DNA from 3 places in the Shewanella cyperi genome. Region 1 is predicted to be linked to each of the others. Evidence: predicted binding sites of a transcription regulator. Region 1 holds the regulator's gene; each other region holds the start of a gene.
The links. The regulator sigma-54, encoded in region 1, starts transcription at its own class of promoters, with help from an activator protein. The targets are predictions, from matches to a motif close to GTTGGCACGNNNNTNGNNT.

Region 1 (5,732 bases):
CGGCCGTCCTGATCTATGACCGGCGCCGATAGCCAGTCGTGGCGTTCAAACAGCTGCGCCACCTCGGAATCGGTCATGGTGACGGGAATCGCCTCCAGATCCGCATCCATCAGTTCCCGTACCGGGGTGCTGGGATCCCGGGTCAGCAGGGTGGCGATATTGACGCCGCCGAGCAGTATGTCGCGCCTGTCGACCACATACAGGGTATCTGTGGCCTCCGGCAGGCTGCCGCGCTGCCTCAGGTAGCGCAGGATCACGTCCAGATTCACATCGGGTCTGATGGTGACAGTGTCGGTGTTCATCAGGCCGCCGGCGCTCTCTTCCGGATAGGCCAGGGCCTGCTCGGCCCGGCTGCGATCCTGGCTGCCCATGGATTGCAGCACTTGCTTGTAGAGGCTATCCGGTAGGCTGCGCAGTATGTAGGCCAGATCGTCGGTATCCAGACCGGCGGCGGCCCGGGCCAGGCGTTCGGGGCTCATTTGGCGGATCAGCTGATCTTTCAGCTCTTCCCCCAATTCTTCCAACACTTCGCCGGTTTGTTCCTGATCTATCAGTTGCCACAATATCTGGCGGGTGCGCGGCGGCGAGGATTCCAGTACCAGGGCTATGTCGGAGGCGGCCATATTGAGCAACATCTGCCGCACATGGACAAACATACCGCTGCCCAGTGCCTGGTTGAGCTGGCTGAGCCTGAGTTCCGTTTGTTCATTGTCCAGCAGTTCTACCGCCATGGCATCTTCCCCCAAGAATAGAAGGGCTTATGGTAACAAATTTATTGATACAGCAGGAGGGGAAGCGTTGCGGTCTAATGCCGCAGTGAGTGAGCTGACTCAGCAGTCTTCGTCGAAGCGGGCCTTGACCAGGTTGCACAGGGCGTCCATGGCCTGCTCGGCATCATCACCTTCGGCCACTATGCGCATGGTTTTGCCCATGCCGGATTCCAGCATCAGCAGTCCCAACACACTGGACGCCGGTGCCTGTTTGTCGCCTTGGATCAGGGTCACGCTGGCCTTGAATTCGGAGGCCAGTATCGCCATTTTGGTGGCGGCGCGGGCGTGCAGGCCCAGTTTATTGACTATGGTGATATCACGTTCAAGTCTTGGCAAGATTAAGCTCCCTGTGGCGTGCCTCGACCTTGTGTTTGGTGTTGCTGAAGCGTTTGGCCAATTGTTCTGCGACATATACCGAGCGGTGCTGACCGCCGGTACAGCCTATGGCTATGGTGAGGTAACTGCGGTTGTTGCGCTCCAGATGGGGCAACCAGGTTTCCAGCAGGTTCTCTATCTGCCAGATAAATTTGTTCACCAGTACCTGGCGTTCCAAGAACTGTTGTACCGGCTCATCGAGGCCTGTCAGGGGTCTCAGCTGTGGCTCCCAATGGGGGTTGGGCAGAAACCGGGCATCGAACATAAAGTCGGCTTCCGCCGGCATACCGTGTTTGAAGCCAAAGGACTCAAAAATGATCACCAGCTCCTTCTCGCTGCGGCCGAGGAGGATTTCACGCACCTGGTCACTGAGTTCATAGACATTGAGTTTGGAGGTGTCTATGTAGTGATCCATCAATTGTGACAGGGGTTCAAGCAGCTTGCCCTCGAGTTTGATGGCATCCGCCAGGGACATCTTGCTTTTGGACAGGGGGTGCAGTCTGCGGGTTTCGCTGTAGCGCTTGAGCAGCACCTTGTCGCTGGCATTGAGAAACAGGCTGATCAGCTCCGTGCCTGCAGGCAGGGCGGCCAACTGTTGTTCCAACACCTTGTGCTGTTCCGGCAGGTTGCGGACATCGACGCTGATGGCCACCAGTTCATTGCTGCTTTTCAGTTGCGCCAGCAAGGGCCCAATCAGTGGCAGTGGCAGGTTGTCGACGCAGTAATAGCCCAGGTCTTCCAAGACCCTCAGGGCAACGGTTTTGCCCGAGCCCGATCGACCTGAGACTATGACCAGTTTCATCCGGTGATCACCTGATAGAGTTCAGCGTCATCCTGGCTTTTGCGCAGTTGCTTGAGGATTTGCTTGTCGTTGAGCTTTTCTGCCATGGCGGCGAGTGTGCTCAGGTGCTGCTGGCATTGGTCCGATGGCACCAGTAGGGCAAACAGTATGTCAACCGGCTGTTTGTCTATGGCGTCAAAACTGATGGCCTCTTCACATTTGACCAGCACGGCGATCGGGGTCTCTATGCTGTTCAAGCGGCCATGGGGGATGGCAATACCATTGCCTATGCCTGTGCTTCCCATTTTTTCTCGGGCCAATAGGCTTTCGAAGATCTCTTGAGAAGAGAGGGTGGGGTACTGGGCGCTGGCGATATCGCTGATCAGTTCCAGTACCTTTTTCTTACTGCCCGGAGTGGCACAGGTGGTGCACTCCGGCCTCAGGATGGTACTCAGTTCCATCTTTTAGTGCTTAGTCAGTTTCTCTTTGTGTTTGATGACCTGACGATCCAATTTATCAATCAGAGCGTCGATGGCGGCGTACATGTCTTCATGCTCAGACGTGGCAAACACTTCACCACCATTGAGGTGCAGCTTGGCTTCTGCAATCTGCTGCATTTTTTGAACATTGAGCACAACGTGCACATTATTGATCTGTTCGAAGTGGCGTTCAAGCTTGGTAAATTTGCTCTCTACATAGTTACGCAGTGAATCTGTAATTTCGATATGGTGCCCAGTCAGATTGATTTGCATAGACACTTTCCTCCAGTTTTTACAGTGAGTTATAAGCTTTTACGCTGGTTTGACGGCGGGATCAGCATTGCTTCACGGTACTTTGCAATGGTACGTCTAGCAACGTTGATTCCCTGTTCCGCCAGAAGTTCCGCCATTTTGCTGTCGCTCAATGGTTTCTTCTGATTTTCTGCAGCCACCAGTTTCTTGATAAAGGCGCGGATGGCCGTAGACGAGCATTCTCCACCGTCTTCCGTACTGACATGGCTGGAGAAGAAATACTTCAATTCGAAAATACCCCGCGGGGTATGCATGTACTTTTGGGTGGTCACCCTGGAAATGGTGGACTCATGCATTTCCACCGCTTCGGCTATGTCGTTCAGCACCATGGGCTTCATGGCTTCTTCACCGTACTCAAAGAAACCTTGCTGGAACTGCACTATGCAATTGGCCACCTTGAGCAGGGTGTCGTTGCGGCTCTCCAGGCTCTTGATAAACCACTTGGCTTCCTGCAAATGGCCACGGATAAACTGGCTGTCAGCCTGACTGCGACTGGTGCGGGCCATGGCGGCGTAATGCTGATTGACGTTGAGCTTGGGCATGCAATCGGGATTGAGTTCCACCACCCAGCGGCCATTTTTCTTGCTCACAGAGACGTCGGGGATAACGTACTCGTCCTTGCCGGACGTGACCTGTTCACCCGGACGGGGATTGAGGCTCTGGATCAGCACTATGGCTTCACGCAGCTCATCTTCCTTCAGACGGGTTTTGCGCATCAGGGTGCGGAAGTCCCTGGCGGCAATCAGATCCAGATGGTCGCGGATCAGCAGTTTGGCGTTTTCCAGGTGTGGCGTATCGGCGGCAAAGTGGGCCAGCTGGATCAGCAGGCATTCACTGAGGTCCCTTGCGGCCACCCCTATGGGGTCGAAGTGCTGGATGCGCTTGAGCACGGCTTCCACTTCGTCCAGCTCCACTTCATCGTCGCCCATGGCTTCGAGTATGTCTTCCGTGGTCTGGGTCAGGTAACCGCGTTCATCTATGGCGTCTATGATGGCGGTGGCTATGGCCATGTCGGTGTCTGAGAAAGGGGTGAGGTTCTTTTGCCATTCCAGGTGTTCATAAAGCCCGTCGCTGGTCTCTCCCTGGAAGGGCATATCATCATCGCGCATCATGGAGCCGCTGCCGGAAGCAGGGGCGGCGGTGAACACTTCGTCCCAGGTGGTATCCATGGGCAATTCATCGGGCATGGACTGCTGGGTCAGGGCGTCGGAGGTTTCCAGGGTGGAGCTGTCATCGTTACTGCTGGCCGTGACGGGCTCGGAGAAGTCGTCCTGCTCCCTGTGATCTGAATCGCTGCGCTCCTGGCTGTCGAATTGGTCATCGTCCAGCTCCAACAAAGGGTTGGAATCCAGCGCTTGTTGAATTTCCTGTTGCAGTTCAAGTGAAGAAAGTTGCAACAGCCTGATGGCCTGTTGCAATTGCGGCGTCATGGTCAGTTGTTGGCCCAGCTTGAGCTGGAGTGACGCTTTCATCTACTGCGGATCCTTGACTGTTATTGTTATCAGAAAGCTGTTTTCTATCAGTTTTGTGAACTGCTGGCCAGTTGCACTCTTCCTTAATGAGATAGAGATCAGGCTAAATTTAACTATAGCCTGAATTGCTCACCCAAGTACACCGCCCGCACCTGCTGATTGTCCAGAATCTCGGCAGGGGTGCCTTCGGCGATGAGGTTGCCATGGCTGACTATGTAGGCTTTTTCACAGACATCAAGGGTTTCTCTGACGTTGTGATCCGTGATTAATATGCCGAGGCCGCGACTCTTGAGCTGCTCAATTATTTTCTTGATGTCTATGACCGAAATGGGGTCGACACCGGCGAAGGGTTCATCGAGCAGAATAAAGCGCGGATTGGCGGCCAGAGCACGGGCGATTTCGACCCGGCGCCGCTCACCACCGGACAAAGACATGCCCATGTTGTCGCGGATATGGGTGATGTGGAACTCTTCCAGCAGCTGCTCCAGTTCCTCTTCACGCTGATCCTGGTCCAGATCCTTGCGGGTTTGCAGTACCGCCATGATGTTGTCGTGCACGGACAGCTTACGGAAAATGCTTGCTTCCTGGGGCAGGTAGCCTATGCCCTTGCGAGCCCTCAGATGCATGGGGTCCAGGGTCAGGTCATCTTCGTTGATATGGATGCTGCCCTTGTCACTTTTCACCAGCCCCACCACCATGTAGAAGGTGGTGGTTTTGCCGGCGCCATTGGGGCCCAGCAGACCGACCACCTGGCCGGTGCGCACGCTGAGACTGACGTCCTTGACCACGGTGCGGTTTTTGTAGCTTTTGGCCAGATTGCTGGCCTTAAGGATCAGTTCCGTCATTGGCGAACCGGCTCCTTATCCTGCTCTTGTTCTTCGGGCTTGGGAGCCAACTGTTCCTGATAGTTTTCCGGCTTGATGATGGTGATCACCCGTTCATCGCCTTTTTGGCTGCTGTCGGCCTTCAGTTGCTGCTTTTCAATGTCATAAATGATTTTGTCGGCGTTGACCTGGCTGCCATCCTGTTCAATTTTGGCATTGCCCGTGAGCGTCATGGTGCGATTGTCCATGTTGTAGCTGATCTCATTGGCACTGGCGCTGGCCTGGCGGCCGTCATCCAGGGTCTGACTGTAGGTGGCGGGCTTGCCCTTGGCCACCAATACCCTTTGTCCTGAGGCTTCATCGGTATAGGCACTGAGTTCCTGAGCGGTGATCTTCAGGCTGCCCTGGGTCAGCAGTACCGGCCCACCATAGACCACCCGCTTGTTCTTGATGTCGGCAAATTGGGTGGCGGCAGCAATTTTCAATTCCTGCAGCAGGTCGTTGTTTTTGGCTGTGGCCATGGTGCTGCACAGGCACAGTGCCAGTGCCAGCAGGGTTTTACTTGGGTTCATAGCTTCCTTTTACCTGACTGAGCAGTTTGACTTCCTGGGCATTGAGATCGGCATACAGGCCCTGGCCGGTGACATTGAATCCTTTGCCGAAGACCAAAATTGGCCTGTTCGAAGTCATTATCATAGTGTTCAAATCCAGCTCCAGAT
Region 2 (5,732 bases), 1.5 Mb from region 1:
CACCATGGTGGTCAAGCCCGCGCCCCAGACCCCCTTTACCGCCCTGGCTCTGGCCGAATTGGCTGACAGGGCCGGGATCCCGCCCGGGGTGCTGAACATAGTCTGCGGTGATGCTGTGGCCATAGGCAACGAGCTGTGCGCCAACCCCACGGTGCGCAAGTTGTCCTTCACCGGCTCAACCGCCGTGGGCAGCAAGCTGATGGCCCAGTGCGCGCCCAATATCAAGAAGCTGTCGTTGGAGCTGGGCGGCAACGCGCCCTTTATCGTGTTCAAGGATGCGGATCTCGATGAAGCAGTCGCCGGCGCCATGATCTCCAAGTACCGCAACGCCGGCCAGACCTGTGTCTGCGCCAACCGCATCTATGTGCAGGATGAGGTCTACGACGCCTTTGCCGCCAAGCTGGCCAAGGCCGTCGCCGAACTCAAGGTGGGCAAGGGCACAGAGCCCGGAGTCACCACAGGGCCACTGATCAATGCCGCGGCGCTTGCCAAGGTGCAGGATCACCTGCAGGACGCGCTGTCCAAGGGTGCCAAACTGCTGCTGGGCGGCAAGTCCCTCGGCGGCAACTTTATGGAGCCCGCCATTATCACCGAGGCCAACAGCAGCATGAAGCTCGCCCGGGAGGAAACCTTCGGCCCGCTGGCGCCCCTGTTCCGCTTTAAAGAGGTGGATGACGTGATCGCCATGGCCAACGACACCGAGTTTGGTCTGGCGGCCTACTTCTACGGCCGGGATCTGTCGCTGGTGTGGCATGTGGCTGAGGCGCTGGAGTACGGCATGGTGGGGGTCAATACCGGCCTTATCAGCACAGAGGTGGCGCCCTTTGGCGGCATCAAGTCCTCGGGCCTGGGCCGCGAGGGCTCAAGGCACGGCATAGAGGAATACCTGGAACTCAAATACATCTGCCTGTCGGTGTAGCAGGCGCAAGGAGCGGCCCATGACCAAGAACAATGCTTCCCTGATGGCAAGACGCCAGGCGGCCGTGGCCACCGGTGTTGGCCAAATTCACCCCGTGTTTGCCGAGCGGGCCGAAAATGCCCGGGTGTGGGACGTGGAAGGCAAGGAGTACCTGGACTTTGCCGGCGGCATTGCCGTGCTCAACACCGGGCATCTGCATCCCAAGGTCAAGGCCGCTGTGGCGGCCCAGCTGGAGCATTTCTCCCACACCTGTTTTATGGTGCTGGGGTACGAGAGCTATGTGGCCCTGTGTGAAAAGCTCAACAACCTGGTACCGGGGAACTTTGCCAAGAAGACGGCCCTGTTCAACAGCGGCTCCGAGGCGGTGGAAAACGCCATCAAGGTGGCCCGCGCCGCCACGGGCCGGGCCGGGGTCATAGCCTTTACCTCGGGTTACCATGGCCGCACCATGGCGGCACTTGCCCTGACCGGCAAGGTGGCGCCCTACAGCAAGGGCATGGGATTGATGCAGGCCAACGTATTTCGGGCCCGTTTTCCCAGCGCCCTGCACGGCATCAGCGAGGACGACGCCATGGACTCCATAGCGCAGATCTTCCGTAACGATGCCGAGCCCGCCGATATCGCTGCCATCATACTTGAGCCTGTGCAGGGGGAGGGCGGTTTCTATGTCGCGAGCCCCGGCTTTATGCAGCGCCTGCGGCAGCTGTGCGATCGCGAAGGCATAATGTTGATAGCCGATGAGGTGCAGACCGGCGCCGGTCGTACCGGCACCTTTTTCGCCATGGAGCAAATGGGTGTGGCCGCCGACATCACTTGTTTTGCCAAGTCCATCGCCGGCGGCTTCCCCCTGTCGGGGATCACCGGCAAGGCGGAAATCATGGACGCCATAGGCCCGGGGGGACTGGGTGGCACCTACGGCGGTAATCCGCTGGCTTGCGCCGCGGCCCTGGCGGTGATCGAGGTGTTTGAGCAGGAAAAACTGCTGGCCCGCTCCCAGGCCATAGGCCAGCAGCTGACCCGCGGGCTGCGGCAGTTACAACACCTATATGGGCAAATCGCCGAAGTGCGCGGTCTCGGGGCCATGGTGGCCATGGAGCTGATGGAAGATGGTGCCCCGGCGCCCCAGTACAGCGCGCCCATATTGGCGGCGGCGCGGGATCGGGGACTGATCCTGCTCTCCTGCGGTACCTTTGGCAATGTGCTGCGTATTCTGGTGCCCCTGACCGCCTCCGATGAGGACATTGCCGAGGGGCTGGCCATCCTGGGTGAGTCGCTCAAGGCCGTGCTTGGCGGCGGCTAAATAGCTGATAGTTGGCTGGAAGCTGGTGGATAGAAAGGGAAGAGATAATTAATCGGGGCCGCAAATTTGCGGCCCCGATTTTTTCTGCTTCGGCGGCGAAGCAGTGGAAAGGGTGGGCAAGACGGGCCGGCCCCAAATGGCCAACCCGCCCGGCGCCGGGAAGTTGGTCAGCGCAGGTTCACCGGACCATTGATACTGTCGTATTTGATGCCGCCTGAGCCGGCATTCAGTACCGTCAGGCCCTGGGTGTTGTGTACTTCGATATTGCCCGAGCCATCGGACAGGGTCACCAGGCCGCCGATATCGGTCAGCACCATGGAGCCGGAACCGTCGGTGACTGTGACATCGGCACCTGTCTTGGCCACCTTGATATCTCCTGAACCGTCGGTGATATTGATCTTGCCTGTGCTGCCTTCCACCAGCAGATCGCCTGAGCCGTCGCTGATATCAATATTGCGACCACCGCGGATTTCCAGATCGCCTGAGCCGTCGTTAACACTGATATCGGCATCCACGCTGCCGATGCGGATTGCGCCCGAACCATCGTTAATATCCAGGGCCAGTTCCGCAGGCACCTTGACCAAGAGATCTATATAGGGGGAGTTGCCCTTATAGGCATGCTCCTCGAAGCGGGCCTCCAGCTTGGCATGTTTGCCCTCGCGCTTCAGGGTGAGAATGGCCGGAATATCGGTACGGGTGTAGATGTCGGCCTCGACCTCAATCCGCTCCAGTCCGGGGACGCCCATGATCACCAGCTCACCGGCACCTGTATCGGCCTTGAGCGAACTCAGGCTGGCGGTATCCAGGTTCAGTTGTTGGCGGCTGTGCTCCAGGGGGGCGCTGTTGACCTGGAATACGCAGCCACCCAGAACCAGGGCGGCGGTGATAACGGATAATACTGACTTGTTGGACATGATCTGAGCTCCTGAATGCGGACTAAAGGTTGAGTTCCTTATCGGCACTTAGATCTGCAATTAGGATGCCAATATATAAAATGTTTAAAATCAATTGCTTGTGTTTTTAACTTTGTCCGTTGCCACAGTGGACACTGTCCGCGGACACCAATGTCCGCGGTTTTTCACCACCTGTTGGCGAGAATGGCCAAGGGACTGGGTGTTGGTGTGAAGCTCAAGTTGAGATGCGGAATTCGGGAGCCGGCGGGGCAGGCTGCGGATGAGGGCTTGGCAGTCAGAGACTAAGAACGTGGCAACAAAAAAGGAGCCCTTGGGCTCCTTTGAATACGGTGCAGACCTTTATTTGAAGGTCTTGACCCCGTCCGGTGTGCCGACCAGCAGCACATCGGCACCGCGCTTGGCAAACAGGCCGTTGGTGACCACGCCGACAATGGCGTTGATCTTGTCTTCCAGAACCTTGGGTTCCATGATCTTCAGGTTGTAGACGTCAAGGATCACGTTGCCGTTGTCTGTCACCACGCCCTCACGGTAGACGGGATCGCCACCCAGCTTCACCAGCTCGCGGGCCACGTAGGAGCGGGCCATGGGGATCACTTCTACCGGCAGCGGGAAATTGCCCAGAATGTCCACCTGCTTGGTGTTGTCCACTATGCAGATAAACTTGTCGGCCACGGCGGCGACAATTTTTTCCCGGGTCAGAGCAGCGCCGCCGCCCTTGATCATGTCCATGTGCGGGTTGATTTCATCGGCACCGTCCACATACACGGACAGCTTGTCCACCGAGTTCAGATCGTAAACTGGAATACCCAGGGCCTTGAGTTTGGCGGTGGAAGCTTCGGAAGAGGACACTGCGCCTTCGATATCGGCCTTGATGGTGGCCAGGGCATCGATGAAGTGGTTGACGGTAGAACCAGTGCCAACACCGACAATACTATCTCTTTCAACATATTGCAGTGCGGCCCAACCGGCGGCCTTTTTCATTTCGTCTTGGGTCATGATGACTTCCTGTTAATGCGGATAAAGCGAAAAGTTGCCCACATTATACAAGCAAAGGCGCAGAAAGGTGGTCGGCGACCGACAAAATTCCGCTTTTGTGATTCGCTTCGGGGCTGTGTTTTTGCCATGGCTTGGGTAGGATAGCCGCAAACAGCAACAGGATGAAAATTAAAGGAGTCATTATGGCGGGAGCCAGTCTGCTGACCTTGTTGGATGATATAGCCACCATTCTCGACGATGTGTCGGTCATGAGTAAGGTGGCAGCCAAGAAAACAGCCGGGGTGCTGGGGGATGACCTGGCATTGAATGCCCAGCAGGTGACCGGGGTCAATGCCGATCGTGAACTGCCCGTGGTCTGGGCCGTGGCCAAGGGCTCTTTGCTCAACAAGGCGATATTGGTGCCGGCAGCGCTGCTGATAAGCGCCTTTATCCCTTGGGCCGTGACCCCACTGCTGATGCTGGGGGGCCTGTTCCTCTGCTTCGAAGGCTTTGAAAAGCTCTGGCACGGCAAGGAGGAGGCCGAACATAAGGCGGCTCAACCGGTGGAGACCATCACAGATGTCCACGCCTATGAGAAAGACAAGGTGAAGGGCGCCATACGTACCGACTTCGTGTTGTCGGCAGAGATCATCGCCATCACCCTTGGCATAGTGGCCGAAGAGGCCTTTATGACCCAGGTGGCGACTCTGTGCATTATCGCCGTTGTCATGACGGTCGGCGTATATGGTTTGGTGGCCGGGATAGTTAAACTCGATGACCTCGGCCTGTGGCTGTCGAAAAAGACCACGGCAGTGGCCCAGTGGGTCGGTGGCCTGTTGCTGGCCGCAGCTCCAAGGTTAATGAAACTGCTGACCATAGTGGGCACTGCCGCCATGTTTATGGTCGGTGGCGGCATACTCACCCACGGGGTGGATTACCTGCACCATGGCATAGAGCATGCGGCCGGGCTGGTGGCCAATGTTGCCGTGGCAGGTCCGCTGCTGGCGGTCCTGACCCCCAGTGTGCTGAACCTTATCTTCGGTGTGATTGCCGGCGCCGTTGTCGTTTTTTTGTTTGGTATCATTGCCAGGTTACGGGGAAAGGCCGAACACTGAGACTCAAGATTGGATAATGAGCGGAATAAACAAAAAGCAGTGCCAAGGCACTGCTTTTTGTTTAATGGCGGCAGTCAGTACTGCCTTGTCATCAACCTCAGTGATGGCTGGGTTGGTCATTGGCGGCGGCATATTTAAAGGCCACCACCCCCACGGCCATCAGCACGAAGGGTACTGGGGCGGCCAGCATGCCAAGGGCACTGAAGTTACCCATAAAGGCCATAGCTATGTGTCCAACCAGGGCCACCACCAGCGCCAGGGTGGCTATCAGCAGCACGATAATTTCGGTTTTTTTGCCAGTGTTCATAATCCAATTCCTTTTCCAGAAGACCTGAGAGAAAAACGTGATGGCCTGAGTATGGCGACTTGATGTGATTGAATATTGACCTGGGTCAATTTTGTATTGGCTTGAGTCTGATAGGCAGCCAAAAGCTTGAGCCAGCGCAAATTTTTATATGTCTCTTGGAAAGTGCAAAAGCTTGTGGCCCGACTTATGCCTGACGCTGGTT
Region 3 (5,732 bases), 2.0 Mb from region 1:
TGGAGCAGGCTCGTCACTGGCTGAGCGTCAGCGAACTGGAGCGTTTGTCAGCAGGTCCCATGGCCTGGGTGGCCCAGCAGCAATTGGCAAGCCGGGTTCTGCTGCGGGCCATATTGGCGAGCCGGACCGGCCTCAGTCCGCAGGCGTTGCAGTTTTCCTACGGCGACAAGGGCAAGCCGGCATTGGTGAACCATCCCGGTTTGCAATTCAATCTGAGTCACAGTGGTCACTGGTTGCTGCTGGCAAGCTGCGACAGTGACCATATGCAGCTGGGAGCCGACATAGAAAGGCTGAGGCCCAAAACCGACGTCGACAGCATAATGCGCCACTACTTTGCCGGCGCCGAGCTGGCGCAATTACAGGCTCTGGGAAGCGATGACAGACGGCAGGCATTTTTCGATCTCTGGGCCTTGAAGGAGTCGTTTATCAAGGCGACGGGCTTGGGCCTGGCCCAGGATCTGCGCAGTTTCGGTTTTGAGCTCGATAAACGAACCCCCATGACCAGGGCAGATTTTCCCGAACTTGAAAGTTGCTTGGCGCCCTATGGTGAATTGGACGGCGCTGAGTGGCAGTCATGGCTGGGACGTTTGGACGATGAATACCGTTTTGCGCTGACGCTGCATAAAGATGGCGCAGGCGAATGTTGCTGGCAACGCCACTTCAGCGAGCTGGCAGATTGGCTGCCCGGATGATGTCGTATTGATTGAAGAAAAAAGCAGTGCCTGGCACTGCTTTTTTTTGTCTTACAGGCTTATTGCCGTGCCAGGCGATTGTTTTCCGGCAGATGTTCGAAATCACTGCGGAAGGGGTTGATGTCGAGCCCACCCCTGCGGGTGTAACGGGCATAGACGGTCAACTTGGCACAATGGCAATAGCGCTTGAGATCCATAAAGATCCGCTCGACACATTGCTCATGGAATTCATTGTGCTGGCGGAAGGATATCAGGTAACGGAGCAGCTTTTCCCTGTCGATTTTGGGACCCTGATAACGGATCATCACGCTGCCCCAATCCGGCTGCGAGGTGATCAGGCAGTTGGACTTCAGCAGGTTGGAGGTCAGGGTCTCGGCCACTATTTGCTTGTCGTCCGTGCTGCCTTGCAGGTGATCCGGATTGAACTGGTAATCGTTGACCTCGATATCCAGATCGTCGATGCAGGTGCCCGGCAATTCCACCAATCTCAGACTGCCGAAATGCCTGGGCTCTATGATACGCACCTTGACCTTGCCGCCGGCACACTGGCTCAGGTCCTGCTCGAGCATTTTGTTGAGGGCGTCAACACTGGCCACCCGGGTCTGGTTAAAACTGTTGAGATACAACTTGAATGACTTGGACTCGATCAACTGGCTACTGGTTGCGTCCAGCTGAAAATCGGCAATGGCCACCATGGGCTTGCCCTTGGCATTGAGCCAGGATAATTCATAACCGGTCCAGATGTCGGCGCCGTGAAAGGGCAGGGGCTCCGTCAGCTGGATAGCATCGCGGTTGAGTTTGCGGGGAACCCCTTGCAGCAGCGATGGTGCATACTCGGCCTGGTATTCTGTAGCTTGACCCAGGGTCAGGCCAGCCAGCTCGGCGGCATCGCTATAGGGATCGTGATTTCGTGTCATCAAGCGTATTTCCGTGTCAAAATAGGCTGTCATTATAACCGAAAAAGGACGGTGCTTAAGTGTCTTGTCTGGCCGCTTTGACAAAATTTCATCAGCTCTATCTGCAGGCCTTCAGCAATTGCCTGGATTCCTTGCCCCAGACTTTTCCGAATGGCGACTCTGTTTGCATCGTCGGTGAACAGGTCTCCCATAAGCCGGTTTATTGGCAACCGGTAGCCTGTGAGCCGCCTATGCATTTCGATAACATAGCGGCGGCGCTGGAGTTGAACTTACACCCGGATATCGCGGCTTTTTATGGTCATTTTTTTGCAGGCGCGCTGACGTTTGACTCACCCTGGGGGGCGGGGGAGTTGTTGCAGGTTTGGAACCCGCAGGATCTTGAGTTGCTTCAACAAAATCTCATTGGCCATCTGCTGATGAAGAAGCAGTTGAAGCAAGCACCAACCTGGTTTATCGGTGTATTCGATGAAGGGGACTCGATGCTGACGGTCAACAATGACGATGGCAGCGTGTGGCGCGAAATCCCTGGGAATGAACCCTGCGAGCAATTGGCTTTGAGTCTCTCCGAGTTTCTCGGCGTCATAAAACCCAGGGTTGCGCCGCCCCAAGAGCACCATGATTATCAGGACGTCAGCTTGGAGCATCCGGGCATCTTTGCCAGCATTAAACGCATGTGGCATAACCTGACTGGGCGGCGCTGATGCGATAAGCGCCTGTCTTGGCTAAAGTTATAGTTACTGATAGTCCCAGGATAGATTGGACACTACACGGCATTGATCGCAACGGAAGTGGAACATGTCCAGCAAGGGTTCGGATTGACGCCACTCCTTGTTGCCGCAGCGGGGACAAGGGCGTTGCAGCTCCGCTTTGAGACTGTTGCCCCCCACTCTGTAGAGGTAGTAATAGGTGGGGGTCTTGGTCAGGTATTCGATGCGGCCCCGCAAATCCCACCCCCGGCGAAACAAGTCGCTGTCGCAGCTGCCAAGCTCTTCCAGTGCGGCAAATTCTGCCTTGGTGGCCGATGCCATTTGCAGCTCATCACAGGCTTGCCATTCTGTCTGCCAGCGTATCAATTGTTTATGATCACCATTAAAGGTGGCCGGGATACGATACAGGGGAATGGGAAGCAGATTGTCACCACTTCTCAGCGGTGAGCACATGTGCACATAACTGGTATAGAGCAATTGCCATGAGGGTGTTTCCAGACAGCTTTCATTGGCATTGATATCCTGACCCAGCAGTTTTTCCCTTGGTGCCAGCAGTTTGGCATCGGTCAATGCCAGCAGCGCTTGTTTAACCCAGGGGCTGTGATAGCGATGTGCCAGGCTCTGGGGCTCGGGCAGCATTAATCTGACCCTGAATTCGGCATCGTGGAACGAGACCGCGAATTCCCGTCCCAGGATTTGGCCATTGGCCCTTAATGCCTCCAGGAAGCCATTGATGGCCGTTTGGGCGCGGTTGATGGTGGTGTCGGCAAAACATTCAAAACGGAGCTCGGCGACGTACATCAGTCCTGCCCTTCCAAGTCCGTGACCCTAGCCTGCAATTCCTGCACTTGCAGCCTGAGTTCAGCAAGCTCACGACGCAACACAGTCAGTTCGTCTTCGGCTTCCTGTTGCGCAGGTGCCACAACCTGAGTCGCAGTAACAGATATTCTGGCCTTGGCATCTTCAGGCATGGCCTTATATTGCTGCAGCCCTTTGATAATTGCCGGCAAGGGCATGGGCTTGCTCAGTCGCGCCTTGATAAGGGCAACACTGGGTTCCTGCCCCTGCAGTTCGAGTGTTCTGGCGATCACCAGAATATGTTCATTTGCACTCATAGTTAGTGATATTTCTCATTTCTTGCGAGGAGTTGGCATCTTGCTTTTATTTAAATCCTTATAAAACAAGATTTTAATTTTTGGCCTGAAACTTGCTGTGTTTAGGCTCGATTTTGAAGTGAATTTTATCACATTAGTAATAACAAGGAGTAAAAATGAAAGCTGCATATTGCGCTGCATTGCTGGTTGCATCCATCGGACTGAGCGGTTGTATGGTGAACCTGAGTGATGGTGACAGGGATTGGTCAAGCAGTCATTGGCAAAAGATGGAACAACAGAACCGTGAAAATCTGGCGCGTTTGGATCTGGGCATGTCCAAGGATCAGGTACTGACCTTAATGGGGAAAGCGGATTTCAATGAAGCCTATGTCAAAGAAGGCAAACAAATCCAGGTACTCTTTTACCGTACCCAGCGCACAGATCAGGATGGCAATACCACCAAGGATGAATGCACCCCAGTGGTGATCAGCGACAACAAATTGGTGGGTTGGGGCTCGACCGCTTACGCCCTGATTTAAGCTTACTTTCTCAGCATGGTGTCCAGTTGGTCTATCAATTCAGACCACTGGGCATCCGCATCCAAGGCTTCGCGCAGGAAAGAGGCCTGTGCCGGGCTCCAAAATTTTGCCTGCCAAATTGCTACGCCGTCATCAACCGAATGGCTGTCGATAAAGTTATTGATGGCGCCTGTTTGATGGGGTAATCCTAACTGTTCGAACAGGTGGCTCATGTCTGTTGGTGTGGTATCCATGATGCATTACCCTGGCTTGGGGATGGTCATTTATAAGCATTGTGTCAAAGCCCGGAAAAGGCAATGTGTGATGAAAATTTGCACTTTTATACCGACTTGATAGAGTGAACAAGGTGTGATCTGGATCAAGGAAATATACACAATGGACCACTCTACCTTAGAGCACTTTCGCGCAGTTTATCTTACCGCAGAAGATCTTAGAGTTGCGGCCTCCATTCTTTTCAATGCCTACCACGATGATCCGTTTTTCAAGGATGCCCTTTATACGGGTGACAAATTCCTGTACGAGCAAAAACTGCGTGCCGCCATTCGTGAAGAGTTGCACGAATTGTGGCAACAGGAACAAGTCTTGATAGGATGGTTTGAGGAAGAGCGTTTGATCGGAGTAGCCTGTGTGATCACCCAGCAGGTTCCCCTGGGGGACGGGCGTTATTGGCATTGGCGGCTTAAAATGCTGCTGGGAACCGGGTGGCAGTCGACACAAAGGCTGATGAAGAAAGAAAACTCAATTGTTGAGCATCTGCCCGGAAATCGTTGCGGCATATTGCAATTTATTGCCTTGGCCCCAGGGGAGCAGGGAAAGGGGAATGGCGGTCAGTTATTGCGTGCCGTGCTTGGCTGGTGCGATGACCAGCCCGACCTTGAGGGACTGGCCGTTTTTGTGAGCGTGCCTATGCATCAACATCTGTTTTTTTCTGCAGGATTTGAAGCGCTTGCCCACTTACAAATAGGGAATGTGGATGGTGAGTTATTGTTCTACCGCAAGGAGCCACATGAGTAAACCGTACACTTCATTTGCAGAATTTTATCCTTTCTATTTGTCCCAACACCAACATCCCTGGTGCCGCGCAGCGCATTATATCGGCAGCTGTTTGGTCATTTTGATTCTAGGGTATTGTTTGGTGAGTCAAAATTGGCGCTTGCTGTGGACGCTCCCTGTGGTGGGGTATGGCTTTGCCTGGATTGGTCACGCGTTATTTGAGAAAAATAAACCTGCCACCTTCGACTACCCTTGGTATTCCTTCGTGGCCGACTGGGTCATGTTATTTGATTTTCTCGGTCGGCTCCGTAAATGAATGTCCATGCTTCATGTTTTGCTATTCAATTTGTGAGACATATCTTACAAAGCTTGTAGGAAATAATGTTATTCAAAAGTAACCCTAAAGTGGTATTTTCTGTATTCTTCTTTTATAACATAAGGTTAAATTGTTTATCCCTGCTTTTATTTATTTACCCGGAGAATTCTTGTGGGTTGGGAGGTCGGGCAGGACTGCTGCACTTTGATAAACTGCAATGGCAGTCAGGGAACAGACAAACACCCACAGGGAATACAGGGACTGTTGAGGAAAGGCAGTAGGAAAACTGCAATATAACCAGGGTAAGGTTTAGGTGTCGGCTGGATTAGCCGTTGCAAGGCGTTCAGGACGAATGCATGCCATTCAGGAAGAAAGGCATCAAGGATGACAGCCAGGCATGAAATGGATGCCAAATGGACGAGTTCATGGATGCAACTGGTTGGCAACATGAAAGTTGTCAGTCAAAGGACTGGG

Region 2: JYB84_RS03445 (DUF4097 family beta strand repeat-containing protein) is a predicted target of sigma-54. The motif match lies at 3,188-3,206, and genes of this name have one in related genera.
Region 3: JYB84_RS05330 (DUF3192 domain-containing protein) is a predicted target of sigma-54. The motif match lies at 3,511-3,529, and genes of this name have one in related genera.

What each region holds. Positions count from the first base shown of each region.
Region 1 covers NZ_CP071501.1:3,450,195-3,455,926, reverse strand. The annotation lists gene mgtE (magnesium transporter) at 1-731, opposite strand, end outside; gene JYB84_RS15360 (HPr family phosphocarrier protein) at 831-1,106, opposite strand; gene rapZ (RNase adapter RapZ) at 1,093-1,947, opposite strand; gene ptsN (PTS IIA-like nitrogen regulatory protein PtsN) at 1,944-2,387, opposite strand; gene hpf (ribosome hibernation promoting factor) at 2,391-2,678, opposite strand; gene JYB84_RS15340 (RNA polymerase factor sigma-54) at 2,708-4,189, opposite strand; gene lptB (LPS export ABC transporter ATP-binding protein) at 4,303-5,034, opposite strand; gene lptA (lipopolysaccharide transport periplasmic protein LptA) at 5,031-5,585, opposite strand; gene lptC (LPS export ABC transporter periplasmic protein LptC) at 5,572-5,732, opposite strand, start outside.
Region 2 covers NZ_CP071501.1:829,899-835,630, forward strand. The annotation lists gene gabD (NADP-dependent succinate-semialdehyde dehydrogenase) at 1-919, shown strand, start outside; gene gabT (4-aminobutyrate--2-oxoglutarate transaminase) at 939-2,219, shown strand; gene JYB84_RS03445 (DUF4097 family beta strand repeat-containing protein) at 2,387-3,133, opposite strand; gene rpiA (ribose-5-phosphate isomerase RpiA) at 3,473-4,129, opposite strand; gene JYB84_RS03455 (DUF808 domain-containing protein) at 4,312-5,223, shown strand; gene JYB84_RS03460 (hypothetical protein) at 5,321-5,530, opposite strand.
Region 3 covers NZ_CP071501.1:1,271,230-1,276,961, forward strand. The annotation lists gene JYB84_RS05305 (4'-phosphopantetheinyl transferase family protein) at 1-692, shown strand, start outside; gene queF (NADPH-dependent 7-cyano-7-deazaguanine reductase QueF) at 752-1,609, opposite strand; gene syd (SecY-interacting protein) at 1,669-2,310, shown strand; gene JYB84_RS05320 (Zn-ribbon-containing protein) at 2,344-3,117, opposite strand; gene JYB84_RS05325 (hypothetical protein) at 3,117-3,431, opposite strand; gene JYB84_RS05330 (DUF3192 domain-containing protein) at 3,587-3,949, shown strand; gene JYB84_RS05335 (DUF2789 domain-containing protein) at 3,952-4,182, opposite strand; gene JYB84_RS05340 (GNAT family N-acetyltransferase) at 4,325-4,963, shown strand; gene JYB84_RS05345 (DUF962 domain-containing protein) at 4,956-5,258, shown strand.